4 regions of the Bradyrhizobium australafricanum genome follow, and region 1 is predicted to be linked to each of the others. Evidence: predicted binding sites of a transcription regulator. Region 1 holds the regulator's gene; each other region holds the start of a gene.
What was found. The regulator PhoB, encoded in region 1, activates phosphate uptake and scavenging genes when phosphate is short. The targets are predictions, from matches to a motif close to TGTCATNNANCTGTCAT.
Positions count from the first base shown of each region.

Region 1 (5,799 bases):
TGCTCTTGGTGCCCAATCCGCTGCGCGAGGCCGCCTCCGCGCTCGGCCTGCCGCGTTCGCTGGTGATCAAGCGGATCGCTTATCGTGCGGCGCGATCGGGGCTGATCACCGGCGTGCTGCTGGCGACCGCCCGCGTCGCCGGCGAGACCGCGCCGCTGCTGTTCACCGCGCTGTCGAACCAGTTCTTCAGCCTGGATCTGACCAAGACGATGGCCAACCTGCCGGTGACCATCAATAACTTCGTGCAGAGCCCCTACGCCTACTGGAAAGAGCTGGCGTGGAGCGGTGCGCTGCTCATCACATTCACCGTGCTCGCGTTGAATATCGGCGCGCGTATCCTTGGTGCCGAAAGGGCCGCAAAATGACCGAGCTTTCCGTCTCCACGACTGCCGCAGGCCACATTCCGCAGGTTCCGCTGCCGGAAGCGCCGCCGAAAGTCACGGTGCGCAATCTCAACTTCTATTACGGCGAGCACCACGCGCTGAAGAACATCAACCTGACGCTCGGCACCAACCGCGTCACGGCGTTCATCGGCCCGTCCGGCTGCGGCAAGTCGACCCTGCTGCGCATCTTCAACCGGATGTACGACCTCTATCCGGGCCAGCGTGCGGTCGGCCAGCTGATGCTGGACCAGACCAACATTCTCGACCCCAAGCTCGACCTCAACTTGCTGCGCGCGCGGGTCGGCATGGTGTTCCAGAAGCCGACGCCGTTCCCGATGACGATCTACGAGAACATCGCCTTCGGCATCCGCCTCTATGAGAAGATATCGAAGTCCGAGATGGACGACCGGGTCGAGAAGGCGCTGCGCGGCGGCGCGCTGTGGAACGAGGTCAAGGACAAGCTGAACGCCTCCGGCCTGTCGCTCTCCGGCGGCCAGCAGCAGCGCCTGTGCATCGCGCGCACCGTGGCGGTGCGCCCCGAGGTGATCCTGTTCGACGAGCCGTGCTCGGCGCTCGACCCGATCTCGACCGCCAAGGTCGAGGAACTGATCCAGGAGCTCTCCGAGGACTACACGATCGCGATCGTCACCCACAACATGCAGCAGGCGGCGCGCGTCTCCGACAAGACCGCCTTCATGTATCTCGGCGAGCTGATCGAGTTCGACGACACCAACAAGATCTTCACCTCACCGAGCGATCGGCGCACCCAGGACTACATCACCGGCCGGTTCGGTTGACCGGCGCATGATCCGGAAAAGTGGAAACCGGTTTTCCGATCAGGTCATGCTAAAATTCAGGACACGAAGCCATGATCCCCGGGATCATGGTTGAGGGAGACAAGCGATGGCTTCTGAACATACCGCCAAGGCATTCGACAGCGACCTGCAGGAGTTGACCCGCCTGGTCGCCGAGATGGGCGGCCTGGTCGAACGGATGATTACCGAGTCGGTCGACGCGCTGATCCGTCGCGACGTCGCGCTCGGCAAGCGCGTGGTCGCCGCCGACATCGAGATCGACAATCTGCAGCGCAACATCGAAGAGCGGGCGGTGCTGACGATCGCCCGCCGCCAGCCGATGGCGATCGACCTGCGTGAGATCGTCAGCGCGATGCGCGTCGCCACCGACCTCGAGCGGATCGGCGACCTCGCCAAGAACATGGGCAAGCGCGTCGCGGCGCTGGAGAGCGATTTCCAGCCGCTGAAGTTGATCCGCGGCCTCGAGCACATGACCGACCTCGTGCTGTCGCAGGTCAAGTCGGTGCTCGACGCCTACGCCGCGCACGACCTGCCGGCGGCGATGAACGTCTGGAAGGGCGACGAGGAGGTCGATGCGATCTGCACCTCGCTGTTCCGCGAACTGCTCACCTACATGATGGAAGATCCGCGCAACATCTCGTTCTGCATCCATCTGATGTTCTGCGCCAAGAACATCGAGCGGATCGGCGATCACGCCACCAATATCGCCGAGACCGTGTTCTACATGATCGAGGGCCAGCAGATCACCGACAAGCGCCCGAAGGGCGACATGACCACTTTTGCCACCACGGTGCCGGGCAACTGAGGCATGATCGGCAAGCACGGAACCGGCAAGAGCGAAACTGGATGATCCTCGCGAAAAATCGTTTCCGCGGGGACTATGCTCAAGGAAGTAAGCGTTTCGGTTTGCGTCTGGGCAACGGATCACCACAGAGAAAGAACTTAAACCGATGAGCGCACGCATTCTGGTAGTCGAAGACGAGGAAGCGCTGACGACGCTGTTGCGCTACAATCTCGATGCGGAAGGCTACGATGTCGAGACGGTGGGGCGCGGCGACGATGCGGATACAAGGCTGAAGGAGCGCGTTCCCGACCTCGTGGTGCTGGACTGGATGCTGCCGGGCCTGTCCGGCATCGAACTGTGCCGCCGCCTGCGGGCGCGGCCCGAGACCAAGCAGCTTCCGATCATCATGCTGACCGCGCGCGGCGAGGAAAGCGAGCGCGTGCGCGGGCTTGCCACCGGCGCGGACGATTACATCGTCAAGCCGTTCTCGGTGCCGGAGTTGCTGGCGCGGGTGAAGGGCCTGTTGCGCCGCGCCAGCCCGGAGCGGCTTGCGACCGTGCTGACCTACGGCGACATCGAGCTCGACCGCGAGAAGCGCCGCGTGGCGCGCTCGGGCCGTCCGATCGATCTCGGGCCGACCGAGTATCGCCTGCTCGAATTCTTCCTCGAGCATCCCGGCCGCGTGTTCAGCCGCGAGCAACTGCTCGACAGCGTCTGGGGCCGCGACATCTACATCGATGAGCGCACCGTTGACGTGCATATCGGCCGCTTGCGCAAGCTGCTCAATCCGGGCCGCGAGCAGGATCCGATCCGCACCGTGCGCGGCGCCGGCTACGCGCTCGACGACCGCTTTGCCAAGGCCGAGCCGCAGCCGTAACGGCCATGCGGCATTCATAAACCGCAACACTACGTCGTCCCGGCGCAAGCCGGGACCCATACGCCGCGGCCAGCGCAATCGGCACGCGGCCAGACGGCTTTCTAACAACACCCATTCGTGGTTATGGGTCCCGGCCTGCGCCGGGACGACGCTGGTGATATAGCCGGGCTACGGATCACACAAAAAAAATCCCCGCTTTCGCGGGGATTTGTTTTTGAGGTTTTCCGTCGTTTTCCCGAGTGCTCACTTGATCTGCGGTTTCGCCGACGGCCGGCGGCGATCGGCGGCGGGCTGGTAGGCGACGCGCGAGTGATGCGCGCAATAGGGCAGGCCGGCGAGCGCCTTGCCGCCGCAGAAGAAGAATTCCGGGCTCGAGGGATCGCCGACCGGCCAATGACAGGTGGCCTCGTTGAGCTCGAGCAGCGAGAGCCGCTGGCTCATCGGCACCACATTGTCGTAGGAGATCGGATCGGGCTCCATCTCGACCTCGAAGGCGTGCGCCAGCGCGGTGTTGCCGCGCGAGACCGGACGCGCCACCCGCATCATGTGCTGGGCCGGGCGAGCCTTGCGCTGCCGCGGCGCGGCCGTGGAGGGTGCCTTGGCGCGGCCGGAGAGGCCGAGCCGATGCACTTTGCCGATCACGGCGTTTCGCGTCACATTGCCAAGTTCCGCCGCGATCTGGCTGGCCGACAGGCCGGACTCCCAGAGTTTCTTCAGCTGCTCGACGCGATCGTCGGACCAGGTCAATACAGTCATCGCATTCTTCCCTTCGCGCAGCGCCGGCCAATCATTGGAGCGGCGCTGCGAGCCAATCTGGACAAATATCCCTGCGGCCAGAATCCCTTAGCCCTCGCCGGGCACGGTGTTGCGCCCGAACGTTTACGCGAGACACGAAGGCTACTTAGAGGGTCCAGTACCGCCGCACGAGATGTCGTACCCGACAGGCCAAACGCTACAATATGGCGTGACTCTGGCGCAAGAGTCCGCGGCCGTGCGTCCACATGTTCCCACACAGTTAAGCATCGCGATGAGGCTTTTCCACCGCACCGGAATGCTCCGGATTGCGCTCGTTTCGCATTGCAGGAAGGCCACTTCGTGGCGATTGACACTTACCGACCGCAGCATAGAATGCCCGCCACGTGCCGCCCGCAAAGGCGGCCGTTTTGTTTTCCGAAGCTGGCCGTTGCTGCGCTGGCGTCAAGGCGCAGCGGCAATTGTCGGCTTAAAAACCGTCAGTGATCGCCATGACCAACGCTGCCACGTCGCATCTGCTCCCCGTCTTCGCCAGGGTCGATCTCGGCTTCGAGCGCGGTGAGGGCGCCTGGCTGATCGCAACCAACGGCGACCGCTATCTCGATTTCACCTCGGGCGTCGCGGTCAACGCGCTCGGGCACGCGCATCCGCATCTGGTCAAGGCGCTGCAGGAACAGGCGACCAAGCTCTGGCACATGTCGAACCTGTTCAAGAGCCCGGACGGCGAGGTGCTTGCCGCGCGGCTGTGCGAGCAGAGCTTTGCCGACTTCGTGTTCTTCTGCAATTCCGGCGCGGAGGCGATGGAGGGCGTGATCAAGCTGGTCCGCCACTATCACTTCTCCAAGGGCCATGGCGAGCGCTACCGCATCATCACCTTCGAGGGCGCCTTCCACGGCCGCACGCTGGGCACGCTGGCGGCGACCGGCTCGGCGAAATATCTCGAAGGCTTCGGCCCGCCGATGGACGGCTTCGATCAGGTGCCGCATGGCGACATCGAGGCGGTGAAGAAGGCGATCGGTCCGCACACCGCCGGCATCCTGATCGAGCCGGTGCAGGGCGAGGGCGGCGTGCGCTCGGCGCCGCAGGCATTCTTCAAGGCGCTGCGCGCGCTGTGCGACGAGCACGGCCTGCTGCTCGCCTTCGACGAGGTGCAGACCGGCATGGGCCGCACCGGCGAGCTGTTCGCCTACAAGCGCACCGGCGTCACGCCGGACGTGATGTCGCTGGCCAAGGCGCTCGGCGGCGGTTTTCCGATCGGCGCGGTGCTGGCGACCGCACAGGCTGCGGCCGGCATGGCGCCCGGCTCGCACGGCTCGACCTTCGGCGGCAATCCGCTCGCGGTCGCCGCCGCCAATGCCGTGCTCGACGTCATGCTGAAACCCAGCTTCTTCGAGCATGTGCAGAAGATGTCGCTGCTGCTCAAGCAGAAGCTCGCTTCCGTCGTCGACCGCTATCCCGGCGTGCTGTCGGAGGTGCGCGGCGAGGGGCTGTTGATCGGCGTCAAGGCGGTGGTGCCGTCGGGCGACCTGATCGCCGCCCTGCGCAACGAGAAGCTGCTCACCGTCGGCGCCGGCGACAATGTGGTGCGGTTCCTGGCGCCGCTGATCGTGACCGAGCCCGAGATCGACCAGTCGATCACCGCGCTCGAGCGCGCCTGCTCTGTGCTGTCGGCGGCGCAGCCGAAGAAGGTGGCTGGATAATGAGCAAGCCGGTCCGTCACTTCCTCGATATCAACGAGCTGCCGCTCGGCGAGCTGCGCAACATGCTGTCCGCCGGAGCCGCCATGAAGGCGAAGCTGAAGGCGCATGAGAAGGGCAGGAAGCCGCTCGAAGGCAAGACGCTGGCGATGATCTTCGAGCGCCCGTCGACCCGCACAAGGGTGTCGTTCGACGTCGGCATGCGCCAGCTCGGCGGTGAATCCATCATGCTGACCGGCGCCGAGATGCAGCTCGGCCGCGGCGAGACCATCGCTGACACCGCGCGCGTGCTGTCGCGCTATGTCGATGCGATCATGATCCGCATCCTCAACCATGACGCGCTGCTCGAGCTCGCGGCGCACGCCACCGTTCCCGTCATCAACGGCCTGACCCGGCGCTCGCACCCCTGCCAGGTGATGGCCGACCTCATGACCTATGAGGAAAATCGCGGCTCGATCGAGGGCAAGACCGTGGCCTGGACCGGCGACGA
Region 1 is NZ_JAGKJL010000048.1:39,153-44,951, reverse strand. It holds gene pstA (phosphate ABC transporter permease PstA) at 1-365, shown strand, start outside; gene pstB (phosphate ABC transporter ATP-binding protein PstB) at 362-1,180, shown strand; gene phoU (phosphate signaling complex protein PhoU) at 1,287-2,003, shown strand; gene phoB (phosphate regulon transcriptional regulator PhoB) at 2,149-2,859, shown strand; gene J6525_RS32870 (GcrA family cell cycle regulator) at 3,103-3,615, opposite strand; gene J6525_RS32865 (aspartate aminotransferase family protein) at 4,104-5,312, shown strand; gene argF (ornithine carbamoyltransferase) at 5,312-5,799, shown strand, end outside.

Region 2 (5,799 bases), on a different contig from region 1:
CGAATACAACCGGATCGTCGGCGATTTTCTGGCGCAGGTCGAGAGCGGCCGTTGGCCGCAGCGCGATCCCAGAGCGGTCAGTGCCTCGATCACCGGGATGAAGGATTAGTCCCCCGGACTCATTAAGGCGCAGCCATAGTCTGATTGCCGCTGGTTGAGCGAAGACAAGGTAGCTGGCGGCAAAACCTTCAAGGTTCATCTCGACAGCTACACTTTCCAGGCATTCCGGAAGGGTGACAGTCGCAAGACGCAGCTGAAACCCACCATTGATCTAAATCAATTCAGATGGCGAAATGTCTGCGGCAGGTTGTGTCGCGTGGGGCCGGTGTCGTGCTCAGGTCCCGGCCGGTGGCGCGCGCTGCCGTCCGTCATATTGGAATGGGAGTGTTTGATGCAAAGGCGATCGGCCCAGAGCCCGCACAGGGTGACGAAGCGCGATTTTCTGCGATCTGCCGCGTTGGCGGCGATTACGGCAACCGCCAGCAGTTCAACCTGGGCTCAGTCCGAGCGTCCGGGATTCTTCAAAGCCAAGGACATCGCCGAGGCCGGCTTCATCTACGGCCTGCCGATGGTGATGTCCTATGGCGTCATGTACGAATACGCCGTGGACAAGTCGTCAGGACAGTACAAGGCGCCGTTCAATACGCTGGTCAACGAGGCCCGCGTTTACACCTACGAAGATACCGCCATCGTCACGCCCAACAGCGACACGCCGTATTCGTTTGCGTGGTTGGACCTGCGGGCCGAGCCCATCGCCATTTCGGTGCCGGCGGTCGATCCCAAGCGCTACTATTCGCTGCAGCTGAACGACCTTAATACGTATAATTTTGGCTATGTCGGCACGCGCGCGACGGGCAGCGATGCGGGAAGTTATCTGGTCGCCGGCCCGCGATGGACTGGCACGACGCCGGCCGGCATCAAGAGGGTGTTCCGGTCGACGAGCGATTTCTGCCTGGCACTCTTCCGGACCCAGCTGTTCGATCCGGCCGATATTGAGGCCGTCAAGAAAATTCAGGCCGGCTACAAGGCGCAGCCGCTCTCCAGCTTCCTGAATCAGCCGGCGCCTGCGCCTGCGCCGGCGCCTTCTTTCCCCAAATTCGAGAAGGATCTCGTCCGCACCGAGTTCTTCGAATATCTGGACTTCACGCTTCAATTCGCACCGGCCCTGCCGGAAGAACGCTGGATCCGCGAGCAACTGGCGCGGATCGGCGTGGGGCCAGGGAAGAGCTTCGATTTCCGCAGCCTGTCGCTGGAAGACAAGGCGGAGATCCTGCTTGGCATGAAGGAGGGCGAGCGCAAGGTCAGCGAGACCGTTGCGAGCCTCGGCGAGGACATCAACGGCTGGCGCGTCAGCGCGTCGTTCGGTGACGCCGCATTCTTTCATGGCGACTGGCTCTTGCGCGCGGCAGCCGCAAAGGCCGGCATCTATGGCAACGACGCGGTGGAGGCCATGTATCCTCTGGGCAAAGTGGATGCCGAGGGCAAAGAACTCGACTGCTCGAAGTCGAGCTACACGCTTACCTTCCCGGCGGAGCAGCTGCCGCCGGTCAACGCCTTCTGGTCGGTTACGATGTATGACGGCAAGACGCAGCTTTTGGTGAAGAACCCGATCAACCGCTACCTGATCAACTCGCCGATGCTGCCGCACATGAAGCGCGGCTCTGACGGTTCGCTGACGATCTACGTCCAGAGCAAATCTCCGGGAGCGGACAAGGAGGCAAACTGGCTGCCGGCGCCGGATGGCCCGGTCTATGTGGTGATGCGACTGTACTGGCCGAAAACCACACCGCCATCGATTCTGCCGGCAGGCGAAGGGGCGTGGAAACCTCCCGGCTTCATGCGCGTGTCCTAGCGTCGGTCTCATATCCGCCGGATGCGCCCGCGCCGAAGCGCGGCCCCCCACAAGACCAAGCATCCGCGCTTTTCGGGACACATCCCCGGAAGGCGCGGATTTATTTTGGGCGTGAGCAGCCGCGATTGCCGGCGGTGCATGACTTGTTCACATGATTGCTGACTGCTGCCGTCATCTTCAACGCGATCCCCTCAATTCTATGTCTTCTCTTCTGACCGAAGCCGCGTCCACGGATAGCCGCTCTGCGTCAGAGGCCTGACGCCTGCCATGCGCGCAAAGATTGATCCCCCGACGCTCGCTGCAAGCCGACGTGAACATCAGCGCGCATCATCATTCGTCGCATTCATTCGATCGACACAGCGCTGTCATCGGCGATGGATAACTTGTCGCAGGTCGACGTCATAAATCCTTCAAAAATAAAAGGGGCACTACGGTGAAAGCCAAATTTCTTTCGACGGTCGGAGTCTGTCTGGTTGCTGCCGCTGCGGTGATGTGCAGCGCCGCCGCGCAGGACGACAACAAGGGCAATAACGGCCACGATCATCATCCGCACGACATCCACACTCAAACGCCGATCAAGCACCTCGTCGTCATCTTCAACGAGAACCGCTCGTTCGATCACTACTTCGCAACCTACCCGGTTGCAACCAACCCGACCGGCTCGATTCCGTTCACGGCGAAGCCGCATACGCCGAAGGTCAACAATCTCGCCAGCGCCAATCTGTTGACCAACAACCCGAACACCAATCCGGCCAACGGCACCGGCGCAACCAATCCGTTCCGCCTCGACCGCACCCAGGCCAACACCAAGTCGCAGAACCACGCCTATACGCCCGAGCAGCAGGCGGTCGACAACGGCAAGGAAGACCTGTTTCCGAAATTCACTGGTCGCGGCACCGCCGGCGGCGTCGGCGCCTTCGGCACCAACGGGCAGGTGATGGGCTATTTCGACGGCAACACCGTCACCGCGTTCTGGAATTACGCCCAGAACTTCGCGATGAGCGACAACAGCTGGACCGACACCTTTGGTCCGTCGACGCCCGGCGCGCTGGAGGTGATCTCCGGCCAGACCAACGGCGCGCAGAACATCGTCGGCTCGTCATCGTCGATCGCCGACGGCCAGGGCGGCCTGACGCTGATCGGTGATACCGACCCTGCCTACGATGCCTGCTCGAGCACGACGAGCCAGGTCTTGATGACCAGCAAGAACATCGGCGACCTGCTCAACGCCGAGCAGATCAGCTGGGGCAGCTTCATGGGCGGCTTCGACCTGACGCTCAAGAACAGCAACGGCACCACCAACTGCGGCCGCAGCACGTTCTCGAGCAACGTCAACGGCACCGTCGTGGACTACATCCCGCACCACGCCTGGTTCCAGTACTACAAGTCGACCGCCAACCCGACCCATGCGCGGCCGAACTCGGTGAATGCGGTCGGACACACTTACGTGCCCGGCAGCAAGACGCTCGATCCGGCCAATCACGCCTACGATCTCGAGGACTTCTATGCTTCGGTGAAGGCCGGCAACTTCCCGGCCGTCTCCTACATCAAGATGCCGGCCTATCAGGACGGTCATCCCGGCAACTCCGATCCGCTCGACGAGCAGGCCGGCAATGTCGAGCTGATCAACTTCCTGCAGAAGCAGAAGGAGTGGGGCGAGACCGCCGTCATCATCACCTATGACGACTCCGACGGCTGGTACGACCACCAGCACCTTGCACCGATCAGCGCCTCGTATGATCCGACCGCCGACCAGGTCAACGGTCCCGGCCAGTGCGGCCGCGGTATCGGCAAGCAGACGCAGCCGAACGGCCTCAACGGCCAGCCGGTGAACGGCCGCTGCGGTCCCGGTACGCGCGTCCCGTTCCTGGTGATCTCGCCCTTCGCCAAGCGGAATTACGTCAGCCACACCCGCATCTCGCAGGCGTCCGTGGTGCGCTTCATCGAGGACAACTGGCTGCACGGCCAGCGTCTCGGCGGCGGCTCGTTCGACGACAACGTCGAATCGATCGCCGACATGTTCGACTTCGAGCGCGGCCACGGCCAGGATCACGAGTACCGGCAGGACACGCTGTTCCTCGATCCGACCGCCGGCACCGTCATCGTCAGCGCGCCGGATGATCACCATCATCACTAACGCCCTTCGGTTCTGATCCAATCAGAATCGAAGCTCTGCTTCCCGTCTTGACGCGTTACTCGCGCGAACCGGTCTCCGGTTCGCGCGAGAATGCTCTAACGACACTGGATCTGACATGAACGGCCGCACCTTGTGGCTTCTCGGCGCCGGCCTGCTGTGCATGGCCGGCACTGTTGCGGCCGTCGAGACGCAGGGACTTCCGGGGACCAATCCGCACCCGGTGCAGCTCAGGCGTCCGCCTGTCGCTCCGCTGTCCGCCATGGCGCAGCTCGGCCAGAAGATCTTCTTCGACGCGTCGCTGTCCTCGTCGGGCGCATTGTCATGCGCGTCCTGTCACAGTCCGGACCACGCCTACGGCCCGCCCAATGATGGGCCGGTGATGCTCGGCGGGCCCGCGCAATCCCGGCAAGGGACACGCGCCGTGCCGAGCCTGACTTATCTCGAGCGGCAGCCGAATTTCAGCATCGGGCCGGAAAAGGACGAAGACGACAATGTCGTCGACTTCGCGCAACTGGCCGCGCTCGGCCAGCAGGCTCCGCGCGCCAAGAAGGTCGCGACCGGCACTGCTGCGTCGGCGGTCAACATCGTGCCGCAGGGCGGACTGTTCTGGGACGGCCGCGCCGATACGCTGCAGGACCAGGCGATCTTCCCGCTGCTCGATCCCAACGAGATGGACGGCGGCAGCATCGAGATCGTGGCGCAGAAGCTGTGCCAGGCGAGCTACGCGCCGCGCTTCGCCGAGCTGTTCGGCGCCGGTGTCTTCGACAATACGCGGCTGCTGGTCGCGGAGGCGATGTTTGCCGTCGCGCGCTATCAGGTGGAGGAGCCGAGCTTCCATCCCTACACCAGCAAGTTCGATTACTGGCTGGAAGGCAAGGCGCGATTGAACGAGAGCGAGCTGCGCGGCCTGCAATTGTTCAACGATCCGGACAAAGCCAATTGCGGCGGCTGCCACACGTCGCAGCCGACCCGGGACGGTCTGCCGCCGCTGTTCACCGATCACCAATATGAGGCGCTCGGTGCGCCGCGCAACGCCGCGCTCGCCGGCAACCGCGATCCCGATCATTTCGATCTCGGGATCTGCGGTCCGTACCGCACCGACATTGCCGAGCAGACGCAATATTGCGGGATGTTTCTGACGCCGACCTTGCGCAACACGGCAACGCGTCGCGTGTTCTTCCACAATGGCGTCTTCACCAGCCTCGAGCAGGTGCTCGACTTCTATAACTTCCGCGATACCAATCCGGAGAAAGTCTTTCCGCGCGGCGCCGACGGCACGGTGAGCAAGTACGATGACCTGCCGGAAAAATATCACGGCAATGTCGACGTCAGCGATCCGCCGTTCGAGCGCCATCTCGGCGACACGCCTGCGATGACGGCGCAGGACGAGGCCGACATTATCGCCTTCCTGAAGACGTTGAATGACGGCTACCAGCCGGAGCGATAAGACGTCGCGACGTTCCATCGCGGAACCGAACTGCGAGTTGGCAGGGCTTCGTCATGCGCGCATAATGGGCGCATGAATGTCGTCGAAGGCAACGGTGCCAGGATCCCGGCAATCGGGCTCGGCACATGGGAGCTGCGTGGGCGGACCTGCGCGCGCATCGTCGAGCAGGCGTTGCGGCTCGGCTATCGCCACATCGACACCGCCCAGATCTATGACAATGAGCGCGAAGTCGGCGAGGGGCTGCGTGCCTCCGGCATCAAGCGCGACGACGTGTTCGTCACCACCAAGGTCTGGACCACGCATTTCATGGCCAAGGATCTCGAGCGGTCGGCGAAGGAGAGCCTGGCGCGGCTGCGCCTGACC
Region 2 is NZ_JAGKJL010000034.1:55,224-61,022, reverse strand. It holds gene J6525_RS27155 (alpha/beta fold hydrolase) at 1-109, shown strand, start outside; gene J6525_RS27150 (DUF1254 domain-containing protein) at 392-1,852, shown strand; gene J6525_RS27145 (phospholipase C) at 2,343-3,989, shown strand; gene J6525_RS27140 (cytochrome-c peroxidase) at 4,105-5,436, shown strand; gene J6525_RS27135 (aldo/keto reductase) at 5,509-5,799, shown strand, end outside.
Region 2: the regulator PhoB is predicted to act here: its motif matches at 2,250-2,266, upstream of J6525_RS27145 (phospholipase C).

Region 3 (5,799 bases), on a different contig from region 1:
CGACGCGTTCGTTGAGAACGGGGAAGGTCAGGAGCGGCGTGCGCACCGCGAACGGCGCGACCACCCTCGCGGCGGCATCGATGTCCGCGGCAGCGACGGGTGGATTGAGAACGGTGTCCGTCATTCGCGATTTGTATCGCGGCGCCGGGCTGGCGGGCAAGACGCTTTAGCGTGACCTGACTAGCGTGAGATCGGCTGGGTCGCCGGCAGAGCCACAAAATGGTGCTCTTCGGCACCGAATTCGAGCGCCTCGCCCTCGCCGTCCGGCGGCGCGGGGCGGACGTTCATGCAGCGATCGATGAACACCCGGGCCGACGCCTGCCAGGTGTGGAGCGCGGCGAAATCGACGCAGGCCTGCCGCGGGATGCTGAGCGCCTCCAGGCAGGCATGGCGCAAATCCTCGTCGAGCACGCCGACCGGCGCTGCGCCGATCACGTCGCGGGGACCGGTGACCGGAAAAGCGGCAACCGGCAGGCCGCTCGCCAACGCTTCAAGCAGCACCAGACCAAACGTATCGGTACGGCTCGGGAAAACGAACACATCGGCCGCGGCGTAGATCTCAGCCAATTCTTCCCCATGACGGGCGCCGAGGAACACAGCGTCTGGATATTTCCGCTCCAGCGCCGCCCGCGCCGGGCCGTCGCCGACCACGACCTTGGTTCCCGGCAGATCGAGATCGAGGAAGGCCTCGAGATTCTTCTCCACCGCCACCCGGCCGACGCTGAGATAGACCGGCTGCGGCAGGCAGAGATCGACGTCGCGCGGATGGAACAGCGCAGTATCGACGCCGCGCGACCACAGCACCACGTTGCGGAAGCCGCGCTGACGCAACTCGGCTGCCAGCGCCGGGGTCGCCGCCATCACCGCCCGGCTCGGCCGGTGGAACCAGCGCAGCGCCCGCCACACCCAGGCTTCCGGGACAGGCGTCCGCGCCGAGACGTATTCGGGGAAGCGGGTATGGAAGCTCGTCGTGAACGGCAGGCCGCGCTTGCGGCAATAGCGGCGCACCGCAAGCCCGATCGGGCCCTCGGTCGCGATATGGATGCTGTCGGGCCTCGCCGCCTCGATCAGACTTGCGACCTTGGCCCGGTAGGGCAGCGCCAGCCGGAGATCGCGATAGCTCGGCATCGCGAAGGTGCGGAACTCGTCCGGCGTCAGGAAGCTCACCTCGACGCCGAGCGATTTCGCCGCCTGTGCCATCATGGTCAGCGTGCGGACAACCCCGTTGACCTGGGGATGCCACGCATCGGTCGCGACCAGGATATGCGTCATGCAGCGCGTGCCGTCACTCGCGGAACCGGCGCGATCCGGCGCACCGGGTCGGTCCAGGTGATGATCTCGAAATGGCCGTCCTCATGCTCGGCGAGCGCGGTGCAGCTCTCCACCCAGTCGCCGCAATTCATGTAGCGGATGCCGTGCTCGTCATGAATCGTCGCGTAGTGGATGTGGCCGCAGATCACGCCGTCGCAGCCGTGGCGCCGCGCCTCGCCGGCAAGCGTCGCCTCGAACGCGCCAATATAGTTCACCGCCTTCTTGACCTTCAGCTTGGCCCATTGCGACAGCGACCAGTACGGCACGCCGAACATCTTGCGGAAGAAGTTGACGAAGCGATTCATCTGGATCGCGAAGTCGTAGGCCTTGTCGCCGAGATGGGCGAGCCAGCGCGCGTTCTGCACCACGAGATCGAAAATGTCGCCGTGGATCACGAGGTAGCGCTTGCCGTCGGCGCCGGTGTGAACGGTGTTCTCCACCACGTCGATGCCGCCGAAATGCGTGCCGTAATATTTGCGCAGGAACTCGTCGTGGTTGCCCGGGACGTAGATCACCTTGGCGCCCTTGCGCGCCTTGCGCAGCATCTTCTGCACGAAATCGTTATGGGTCTGCGGCCAGTACCAGTTCGACTTCAGCGCCCAGCCGTCGACGATATCACCAACGAGGTAGATCGTGTCAGCGTCGTGAGCGCGGAGGAAGTCCAGCAGGCGGTCGGCTTGCGAACCGCGGGCTCCGAGATGGACATCGGAGATAAACAAAGTGCGAAAGTGCCGCTCGGGACTTTCTTCACTCAAGGAGTCACTTCCCATGCCTGTGCACCTAACAGATTCCTGTGACAAGGCGATGACGATCCCCGCGACCCAAGGCCCCACAAACAGTTAACGAGAATCAGCAGCACGCCCCTGCCCTGCGGATAACAGCAGCGTGCGACAATCTGGCGACATCGGCGGTCGCGGCTGTGTGGAAGAGGCGTTGTGTTGCCTGCACAGCGCGATGGAACAACGAAGCGATCGAATGCGTAGCCCGGATGGAGCGAAGCGCAATCCGGGGCTCTGCATCCGCGGATGAACTGGTCCCGGATTTCGCTGCGCTCCATCCGGGCTACAAGAGCGTCAGTAATATCCGTGGAAGTGATGCACCGGCCCATGGCCGTGGCCGACGGCGAAGCGATCGGCTTCGGCGATTGCTTCGGTGATCCAGGCCTTGGCGTTGCGCACGGAGGTCTCCATGCTCTCGCCCTTCGCGAGCCCTGCTGCGATTGCCGAGGACAGCGAGCAGCCGGTGCCATGCGTATTGGCGGTCGCAATCCGCGGCGCAGCCAGCGCGATGCTGTGCTCGGCGTCGATCAGATAGTCGATGCTCTCGGCGCCGTGGCCGTGGCCGCCCTTGACCAGCACCGCGCGACATCCCATCGCCAGCAATCGCCTGCCTTGTCGCTCGACGTCGGCCTCGCTTGAGGCAACCGGCTCGTTCAAGAGCGCCGCCACTTCCGGCAGGTTCGGCGTGATCAGCGAGGCCAGCGGAAACAGCAGGACCTTCAGCGCATCGACCGCCTCGGCGGCAAGCAGCCGATCACCGGAGGTTGCGACCATCACCGGATCGAGCACGACATGGCGCGGCGCCCAGCGCCTCAGCCCATCGGCGATCGCAGCGATCGTGTCGGCCTGCGCCACCATGCCGATCTTGACCGCGCCGACCTCGAGGTCGGAGAACACTGCATCGATCTGGGCGGTGACGAATGACGCGGGCACCGGATAGATGCCGCTGACCCCCATGGTGTTCTGCGCGGTCAGCGCCGTGATCGCGGAGGCGCCATAGACCCCGAGCGCGGCAAAGCTCTTGAGGTCGGCCTGGATGCCCGCCCCGCCCGAGGAGTCCGAGCCGGCAATGGTGAGCGCGACCGGCGTCATCTTGCAGCACCGGCGGTTGATACGAATGAGACCATCACGAACGAGACCATGGCCTGTCCTAGCCCGGCCGCCGATCGGCAGCAAGTTCGCCTGACTTTACCGCAAGTTGACCTCGCCTTGACCCCTTGCCTCGCCCCCTTGCCTTGGCCGCCCGTTTTGGGCCTATAGTCGCGGAAATCCCCGGAGACGACTTTGATGGTTCCTTTCTTCGTCCAGATCAAATGCAAGCTCGGCCAGTCCTACACCGTCGCCAACGCACTGGCGGAGGCCGAGATTGCGTCCGAGATCTATTCCACCGCGGGCAACTACGACCTCCTGGTCAAGTTCTACGTCGACCACGACACCGACATCGGCCATTTCATCAACGAGAAGGTTCAGGTGATCCCGGGCATCCAGGACACCCTCACGATCATCACCTTCAAGGCGTTCGGCGCGAAGTAGGACGCGCCCGCGAGAGCATGATGAGATTAGGTCGAGCTTGAACGGCGTCGAAAGTTCACCTCTCCCTTGGGAGAGGTGAACCGAAACCGCGGCGAGCCGATTCAACCAAACCCATCCCGCTTTACGATTCCTTCTCCTTCTTGACCGGCTTCGGCGGTCCCTCGACCGGCGGCAGCGACTTGATGTACTCGGCGATCGCGTCGCGGTCGGACGACGACAGTTGCGAGGTGTTGCGGATCACGCGCACCATCGACCCACCGGCGCTATCGCCGTCCGGCATCTGGCCGCTCTCGAGAAAATAGGCGATATCCTTCACACTCCAGTCCGAGATCCCCCTCGGCGTGATGTTGGGCACCCAGCCTTCGCCCTCCGGATTCGGACCACCGGCGAAGCGCTGCGCGGTGACGATGCCGCCGAGGACGTTGCGCGGGCTGTGGCACTCGGCGCAATGGCCGAAGCTGTTGACGAGATAGGCGCCGCGGTACCAATGCGCCGAGCGGCTTGCATCCGCGATGAACGGCTTGCCGTTCATGAACAGGAATTTCCAGACCCCGACGTTGCGCCTGATGTTGAACGGAAACGGCAAATCGTGGTCGCGCACCTTGCCGGCGACCGGCGGCAAGGTCTTCAGATAGGCGAACAGGTCGCGCACATCGCTGACCTTGGCGTGCTGATAGGACGGGTACGGAAACGCCGGGAAATAGTGCGCGCCCGATGGCGAAGTGCCCTTCATGACTGCGGTGACGAAATCGGCCTCGCTCCAGCGGCCGATGCCGTCGTTCGGGTCGGGCGAGATGTTCGGCGCATAGAAGGTACCGAACGGCGAGGTGATCGCGAGCCCGCCGCCGAGCCTCGTGCGGTCGTCCTGCTTCGGCACGGCATGGCAGGAGGAACATCCCCCGGCATTGAACGTTGTGAGGCCGTTGGCCAGGTCAGGCTGATAGGCAGGCAGCGCGTCGGCGGCAACGGTCGCGGGGATCGTCAGCCACCAGAACACGCCAAAGCCGATTACGCCGGCCAGAATCGCCAGGAGGAAAATTCGTCGCAGCATTCACCGATCCGTCATTGGTCGCGTCAGTTCATGGACCAGTATGATGGCAACCAGTCGGACAAGCTCGCATCAAATTTGCCGCACCCACGATCATTTGGGGAATAAATCCGAAAAGCTGCTGTTTGAAGATTGCAACCATCCTGTGCCGTCAAAGGGGAGAGAACCATGTCGAACAAGACCTTGCTTGCCACGCTGACGCTCGGCGCCGCCATCGCCTTCGCCGGTCCGGCCTTTGCCGAGAAGTTCACGGCGAAGCTGGATAGCAAGAGCGAAGTGCCGCCGAATACCAGCACCGCCACCGGCACCGCCGACATCGACTACGATGCCGCCAGCAAGAAGCTGAGCTGGAAGCTGACCTATTCCGGCCTCTCGGGTCCGGCCACTGCCGCGCATTTCCACGGCCCCGCCGAGGCCGGCAAGAATTCCGGTGTCGCAGTCGCGATTCCGAACGCGACGTCGAGCCCGGTCGAAGGCAGCGCCACGCTGACCGACGCGCAGGCCGCCGATCTGCTCGCCGGCAAGTACTATGTCAACGTTCACACTGCGGCCAATCCGGGCGGCGAGATCCGCGGCCAGGTGACCAAATAACAAGTGACGAAGTAATCGTTCGCGACGCAACGCCAACAAGAAACGGCCGACACAAAAAAGGGCGGACGCCCTAAAGCGTCCGCCCTTTTCGTTGATGGAATGGCGATCAGCCCTTCTTGACGCGATAGGTCTCGTGGCAGCCGCCGCACTGCTTGCCGATCACGCCCAGCTCGGCCTTCAGCGTATCGACGTCCTTGATCTTGCCCTTGGCATCGGTGACGACCTTCGCGAAGCTCGCGGACTGCTGCGCGAAGCCCGCCTTGTCTTCCCAGATTTTCGGCGAAGGGGCGTAATCGCCTTCCAGCTTGACGCCTTTCATGCTCTCGGGGAACAGCGTCGGAAGCTGCTTGGCGGTATCCTCGAACTGGGCCAGCGCAGCATTGACGGTCGCCTGGTCGTAGGGCTTTTCGCCCTTGATGATCGCCGACAGCGCACCCGCATTCTTGCCATTGTCCTTCATCATGGCCTGGGTCTTCTTGACTTGATCCTGCTGTGCAACGACTGCACCGGCACCGAACGCCAGCACCGCAGCAACGA
Region 3 is NZ_JAGKJL010000010.1:102,365-108,163, reverse strand. It holds gene J6525_RS11765 (threonine/serine dehydratase family protein) at 1-124, opposite strand, end outside; gene J6525_RS11760 (glycosyltransferase family 4 protein) at 181-1,272, opposite strand; gene J6525_RS11755 (UDP-2,3-diacylglucosamine diphosphatase) at 1,269-2,081, opposite strand; gene thiD (bifunctional hydroxymethylpyrimidine kinase/phosphomethylpyrimidine kinase) at 2,385-3,182, opposite strand; gene J6525_RS11745 (Lrp/AsnC ligand binding domain-containing protein) at 3,378-3,623, shown strand; gene J6525_RS11740 (c-type cytochrome) at 3,745-4,674, opposite strand; gene J6525_RS11735 (CHRD domain-containing protein) at 4,840-5,262, shown strand; gene J6525_RS11730 (c-type cytochrome) at 5,369-5,799, opposite strand, start outside.
Region 3: the regulator PhoB is predicted to act here: its motif matches at 2,105-2,121, upstream of J6525_RS11755 (UDP-2,3-diacylglucosamine diphosphatase).

Region 4 (5,799 bases), on a different contig from region 1:
CCCTTTCTCTCCACTCAACTCCGAACCGGACTGGCACGCGTCGATGGCGACCGCCGTATCCATTCTTCCAGCGCAGCAACTGGCGACGCTGGAGGACGCCTATCGCAAGTCCGTCGCACGCAAGCGGTTGAAGGCCGCGCTGGCAACGGCGGCATTCTGCGCGGTGCTGGTGATCGCGGCGTTCGGCGCGGAAGTGAACCTGCGCACGCTGTTCACCTATTTCGGCAATTTCGTCAGCTATTTCGATCGCATCCTGACGCTGGATTCCGGCGCGCGGGTCTGGACCGATCCCGCCGAATGGTTCTGGGGTTGGCATAAGTGGCTGAAGATGCTCGGCGAGACGATCCTGATCAGCTATGTCGGCACGCTGACGGGTGCGGTGCTCGCCTTCGCGCTCAATTTCTTCGCGGCCCAGAATACGTCGCCGGGCCCATGGGTACGTTTCACGATCCGCCGCCTGCTGGAATTCGCGCGCACCGTTCCCGGCATCGTGTTCGCGCTGATCTTCGTGATCGCGTTCGGCCTCGGGCCGATGGCCGGCATGCTGGCGATCGCGATCCACACCACCGGGGCGCTCGGCAAGCTGTTCGCCGAGATCGTCGAGAATGCCGACATGAAGCCGGTCGAGGGCATCCGCTCCACCGGCGCGAGCTGGCTGTCCTGCATGCGCTTTGCCGTGCTGCCGCAGGTCTCGGCCGGCTATGCCAGCTATGCGCTGCTGCGCTTCGAGATCAACGTCCGCGAGGCGTCGGTGATGGGCTTCGTCGGCGCCGGCGGCATCGGCCAGGAGCTGGTGGTCGCGATCCGCAAGTTCTACTATTCCGACGTCAGCGCCATCCTCATCACCATCATCGTCACCGTCTTCATCATCGACATCTCGACCGGCTGGCTGCGCGGCCGGCTGTTCGGCAAGGAGACCCGTCGATGAGCCAGATGCCGAGGCCGGACACCACGGAACTGCGCGCGAAGTACCCCGACGTCTTCGAACGTCCCGCATCGGCACGGTTGGCGATGCCGGCCATGATCGCGGCGGCGCTCGCGATCTTCGTGTTCGGACTGGTTGATCTCGATTTCTCGCCGTCCAGGCTGATCGCGGGCCTCGGCCAGCTCGGCTGGATCACCATGCTGATGCTCCCGCCGAATCCGGGCTCGTCGTTCCCGCTCTACATGCAGGCGCTCGGCGAGACGCTGTCGATCGCGGTGCTCGGCACCACGCTTGCCGCGCTGCTGGCGCTGCCGGTCAGCCTGCTGGCGGCGCGCAACATCATCCCCTCGAACCTGATCCGCTTTCCGGTGCGCCGCTTCCTGGACTCGATCCGCGGCGTCGATACGCTGATCTGGGCGCTGGTCTGGATCAACGTCGTCGGTCTCGGCCCGTTCGCCGGTGTGCTCGCGATCATGGTGTCGGACTTCGGCGCGTTTGGAAAGCTGTTCTCGGAGGCGATCGAGGCGGCGGATCGCAAGCAGGTCGAGGGCATCCGCGCGTCCGGCGGCAACGCGCTGCACGAGATCCGCTTCGGCCTGCTGCCGCAGGTGCTGCCCGTGATCGCCGGGCAGGTGCTCTACTTCATCGAGTCGAACACCCGTTCGGCCACCATCATCGGCATCGTCGGCGCCGGCGGCATCGGGCTGCAGCTCGCCGAGCAGATCCGCGTGCTGGAGTGGCAGAAGGTGTCGTTCCTGATCCTGATGATCCTGATCGCGGTCGCCGCGATCGACTTCATCTCGAGCAAGCTGCGCTTTGCGATCATCGGCCAGCGCGCCGTGGTGTAGCTTCTCTTTCGCCTCTCCCGCGCGCGGGGGGAGGCCGGAATTTTCGCGCAGCGCAAATTCCGGGTGAGGGGGACTCACAGCTTCCAGGATTCGCGGAGACAGCCCCTCACCCCAACCCTGTCCCCGCAAGAGCGGGGCGAGGGAGCAGAAGCACGTCAGCCGTTCTCGACCAGAAACTCGACGCGCTCGGCGGCGAAGCGCGAGCGCTTGGTCACCAGCGGCTGGTCCAGCATGTCGACGTCAGTGGCGTCGACCACCAGCACCGGCCGTCCCAGCGGCAGGTCGAGCCGCGCGGCGTCGGTCGCATCGACGATCGCCGCGGTGATGCGGGTCGAGGCGCGATGGTAGTCCTTGACGCCGTAATGTCCGAGCAGCTTCGTCATCGAGCGGACGTTGGCGAACACGCTGCCGGCATCGGGAAACCGCTCGGCCGACAGCCAGGTGGTGGAAACGCAGATCGGCGTCCGGTCGGCGAGCCGCACCGCTTCGATCCGGATCAGCGGCGCACCGATCTTCAGCCCCAGCTCGCGTGCGATCTCGCGATTGGCGGTGTCGCTGCTCGCATCGATCAGCTGGCCGCGCGGCTCGTGGCCGCCGGCGCCGACGATCTCGGAAAACCGCGTGCGTGAGCGCAAGGGATAGGCGAGGCGCTGGGCTTCGACATAGGTGCCGCTGCCGCGTTCCGCGCGCACCAGGCCGCGCTCGGCCAATGCGGCGAGCGCCCGCCGCACGGTGTGGCGGTTGACCCGGTACGTCTCGGCGATCTCCATCTCGCCGGGCAGCTTTTCGCCGGCGGCGAAGCGGCCGTCAGCGATGCCGCGCTCGATGCCGTCGGCGACCTGCCGCCACAAGGCGACGCCGGAACTTTCCTGCATGCTCATGGCGCGGTGATACCAGAAATCCTTGGTTTGTCACGAAACAGTCATGGCGCTCCGCTATCAAGTTGTCTAGTATCATAGACAACTTGATGCAAGCAAGGTTGCCCAAAGGTTTGCCCATGAGTTCGACCATGAGTTCGACCGGACCAAACAGCAAACAGGCCCAGCGCAAGGCCGCGATGACGGTGCTGGCGCACGCCGCCGCTGCTGACATCGCCGGCAGGCTGGCGGCGGTCGCGTTGCCCGCGCATGAGAACCTGCGCGAGCCGGAAAACGGCCTTGTGATGATGCGCGGGCGGATCGGCGGCGACGGTGCGCCGTTCAATCTCGGCGAGGCGACGGTGTCGCGCGCGGCGGTGCGGCTTGCGACCGGCGAGGTCGGCTTCGGCTACACGCTCGGCCGCGACGCGCGGAAGGCGCAGATGATCGCACTGTGCGACGCCATGGTGCAGTCGGCGGAGCTGTCCGGCGAGGTGGAGGCCAAGGTGATCGCGCCGCTGCGCGTCGCCATGAACGCCGAACGCGGCCGCAAGGCGGCGGAAACCGCGGCGACGCGGGTCGATTTCTACACGATGGTGCGCGGTGAGGGATGATGCAATGACGACGATTGCCGAAATGCCCGCGGGCTTTGCCGACAAGGTGCTGTCGGCGCAGTCGACTTTCCGTTCCGTGATGGATGCGATGGCGCGCCCGGGCAGCGTGCAGCGCGTCGCCGCGAGCGTCGGAACACCGGCCGGCATGATGCGCGGCTCGGCCGCGATCGCGCTGACGCTGTTCGATCACGACACGCCGATCTGGCTCGATGGCGCGATGTCGGCGACGCCTGACGTCGCCCGCTGGCTGAAGTTTCACGCCAGCGCACCGGTGATCACCGATTCCTCGATCGCGAGCTTCGCTTTGATCGGCGATGCCGCGAGCCTGCCGGCGCTCGATCGCTTCGCATTCGGCAGCAGCGAAAATCCTGACCGGTCGACAACACTGATCCTGCAGGTCGACAGCCTGACGCAGGGGCCGGCCTTCGAGCTGAAGGGGCCGGGCATCGACGGCAGCGCCGTGCTGCAGGCGATGCTCAAGCCGCGCGACCTGTTCCAGCGGCTTGCGATCAACGAAGCCCTGTTCCCGCGCGGCATCGATGTCGTGCTGGTCCATGACGATGCCATTGTGGCGATCCCGCGCACCACGCGGCTGATCGCAAGCGGAGTGTGAGCGATGTATGTAGCCGTCAAGGGAGGCGAGCGCGCCATCGAGAACGCCCATCAGCTGCTCGCGCATGAGCGGCGCGGCGACCGCGACGTACCCGAGGTGACGCTGGCACAGATCTCCGAGCAGCTCGCGCTCGGCGTCGACCGCGTGATGACCGAAGGTTCGCTCTACGACCGCGAGCTCGCGGCGCTCGCGATCAAGCAGGCGCGCGGCGACATGATCGAGGCGATCTTCCTGGTCCGTGCCTTCCGCGCCACGCTGCCGCGCTTTGGCGCCACCGAGCCGGTCAACACCGGCGAGATGCAGGTGCGGCGGCGGATCTCCTCGACCTTCAAGGACGTTCCGGGCGGCCAGATCCTGGGGCCGACCTTCGACTACACCCATCGCCTGCTCGATCCGCAGCTCGCGGAAGGCTTTGTGCCGGAGCAGCCGGCAACCGCGGACGCCTCGCAGGCAGCCACGCCGCGGGTGACCGACATTCTCGGCCGCGATGGCCTGATCGAATCCTCGCCGCAGGCAGATAGCGACACGCCGGTCGGCGACCTAACGCGCGAGCCGCTGAGCTTTCCGGTCGACCGCGATTTGCGGCTGCAGAATCTGGCGCGCGGCGACGAGGGCTTCCTGCTCGCGCTCGGCTACTCGACGCAGCGCGGCTACGGCCGCAATCACCCGTTCGCCGGCGAGATCCGCTTCGGCGAGGTCGAGGTCGAGTTCTTCGCCGAGGACGCGGGCTTTGCCGTGCCGCTCGGCTCGATCGAATTGACCGAGTGCCAGATGGTCAACCAGTTCAAGGGCTCGACCACCGAGGCGCCGTGCTTCACCCGCGGCTATGGCCTCGCCTTCGGGCAGAGCGAGCGCAAGACCATGTCGATGGCGCTGGTCGATCGCGCGCTGCGTGCGCGTGAGCTCGGCGAGGAGGCGGCGGCGCCGGCGCAGGACGAGGAGTTCGTGATGTCGCACTCCGACAATGTCCAGTCGACCGGCTTCGTCGAGCACCTCAAGCTGCCGCACTATGTCGACTTCCAGTCCGAGCTCGGCCTGTTGCGCAAGCTGCGGCAGGAGTTCGCGGAAGCCAACGAAGCGGTGGAAATGCAGGAGGCCGCGGAATGAACGCGCCGACGTACAATTTCGCCTATCTCGACGAGCAGACCAAGCGCATGATCCGCCGCGCGATCCTCAAGGCGATCGCGATCCCCGGCTATCAGGTGCCGTTTGCGAGCCGCGAGATGCCGATGCCCTATGGCTGGGGCACCGGGGGCGTGCAGGTGACGGCCGCGATCCTCGGTCCCGACGACGTGCTGAAGGTGATCGACCAGGGCTCGGACGACACCACCAACGCGATCTCGATCCGCAAGTTCTTCGGCAAGACCGCGGGTGTCGCGACCACGACCTCGACCACGGACGCGACCGTGATCCAGACCCGGCACCGCATTCCCGAGGCGTCGCTGCATGCCGGACAGGTGCTGGTCTATCAGGTGCCGATCCCCGAGCCGCTGCGCTTCCTCGAGCCGCGCGAGACCGAGACGCGGCGCATGCACGCGCTCGCCGAATACGGGCTGATGCACGTCAAGCTCTACGAGGACATCGCGCGCTTCGGCCATATCGCCACCGCCTACGCCTATCCGGTGAAGGTCAACGCGCGCTACGTGATGGACCCGTCGCCGACACCGAAATTCGACAATCCGAAGATGGACAATTGCGCGGCGCTGCAGCTGTTCGGCGCCGGCCGCGAGAAGCGCATCTACGCGATCCCGCCCTACACCACGGTGGTCTCGCTGGATTTCGAGGATCATCCGTTCACGCGCTACCGCTTCAACGCGCCCTGCGCGCTGTGCGGCGCCGACAACTCCTATCTCGACGAGATCGTCACCGACGACAAGGGCGGGCGGATGTTCGTCTGCTCCGATACCGACTTCTGCGAGCAGCGCCAGGCCGCCGGCCATCA
Region 4 is NZ_JAGKJL010000025.1:18,725-24,523, reverse strand. It holds gene phnE (phosphonate ABC transporter, permease protein PhnE) at 44-928, shown strand; gene phnE (phosphonate ABC transporter, permease protein PhnE) at 925-1,773, shown strand; gene phnF (phosphonate metabolism transcriptional regulator PhnF) at 1,929-2,654, opposite strand; gene phnG (phosphonate C-P lyase system protein PhnG) at 2,783-3,244, shown strand; gene phnH (phosphonate C-P lyase system protein PhnH) at 3,249-3,857, shown strand; gene J6525_RS22415 (carbon-phosphorus lyase complex subunit) at 3,861-4,964, shown strand; gene J6525_RS22410 (alpha-D-ribose 1-methylphosphonate 5-phosphate C-P-lyase PhnJ) at 4,961-5,799, shown strand, end outside.
Region 4: the regulator PhoB is predicted to act here: its motif matches at 2,683-2,699, upstream of phnF (phosphonate metabolism transcriptional regulator PhnF).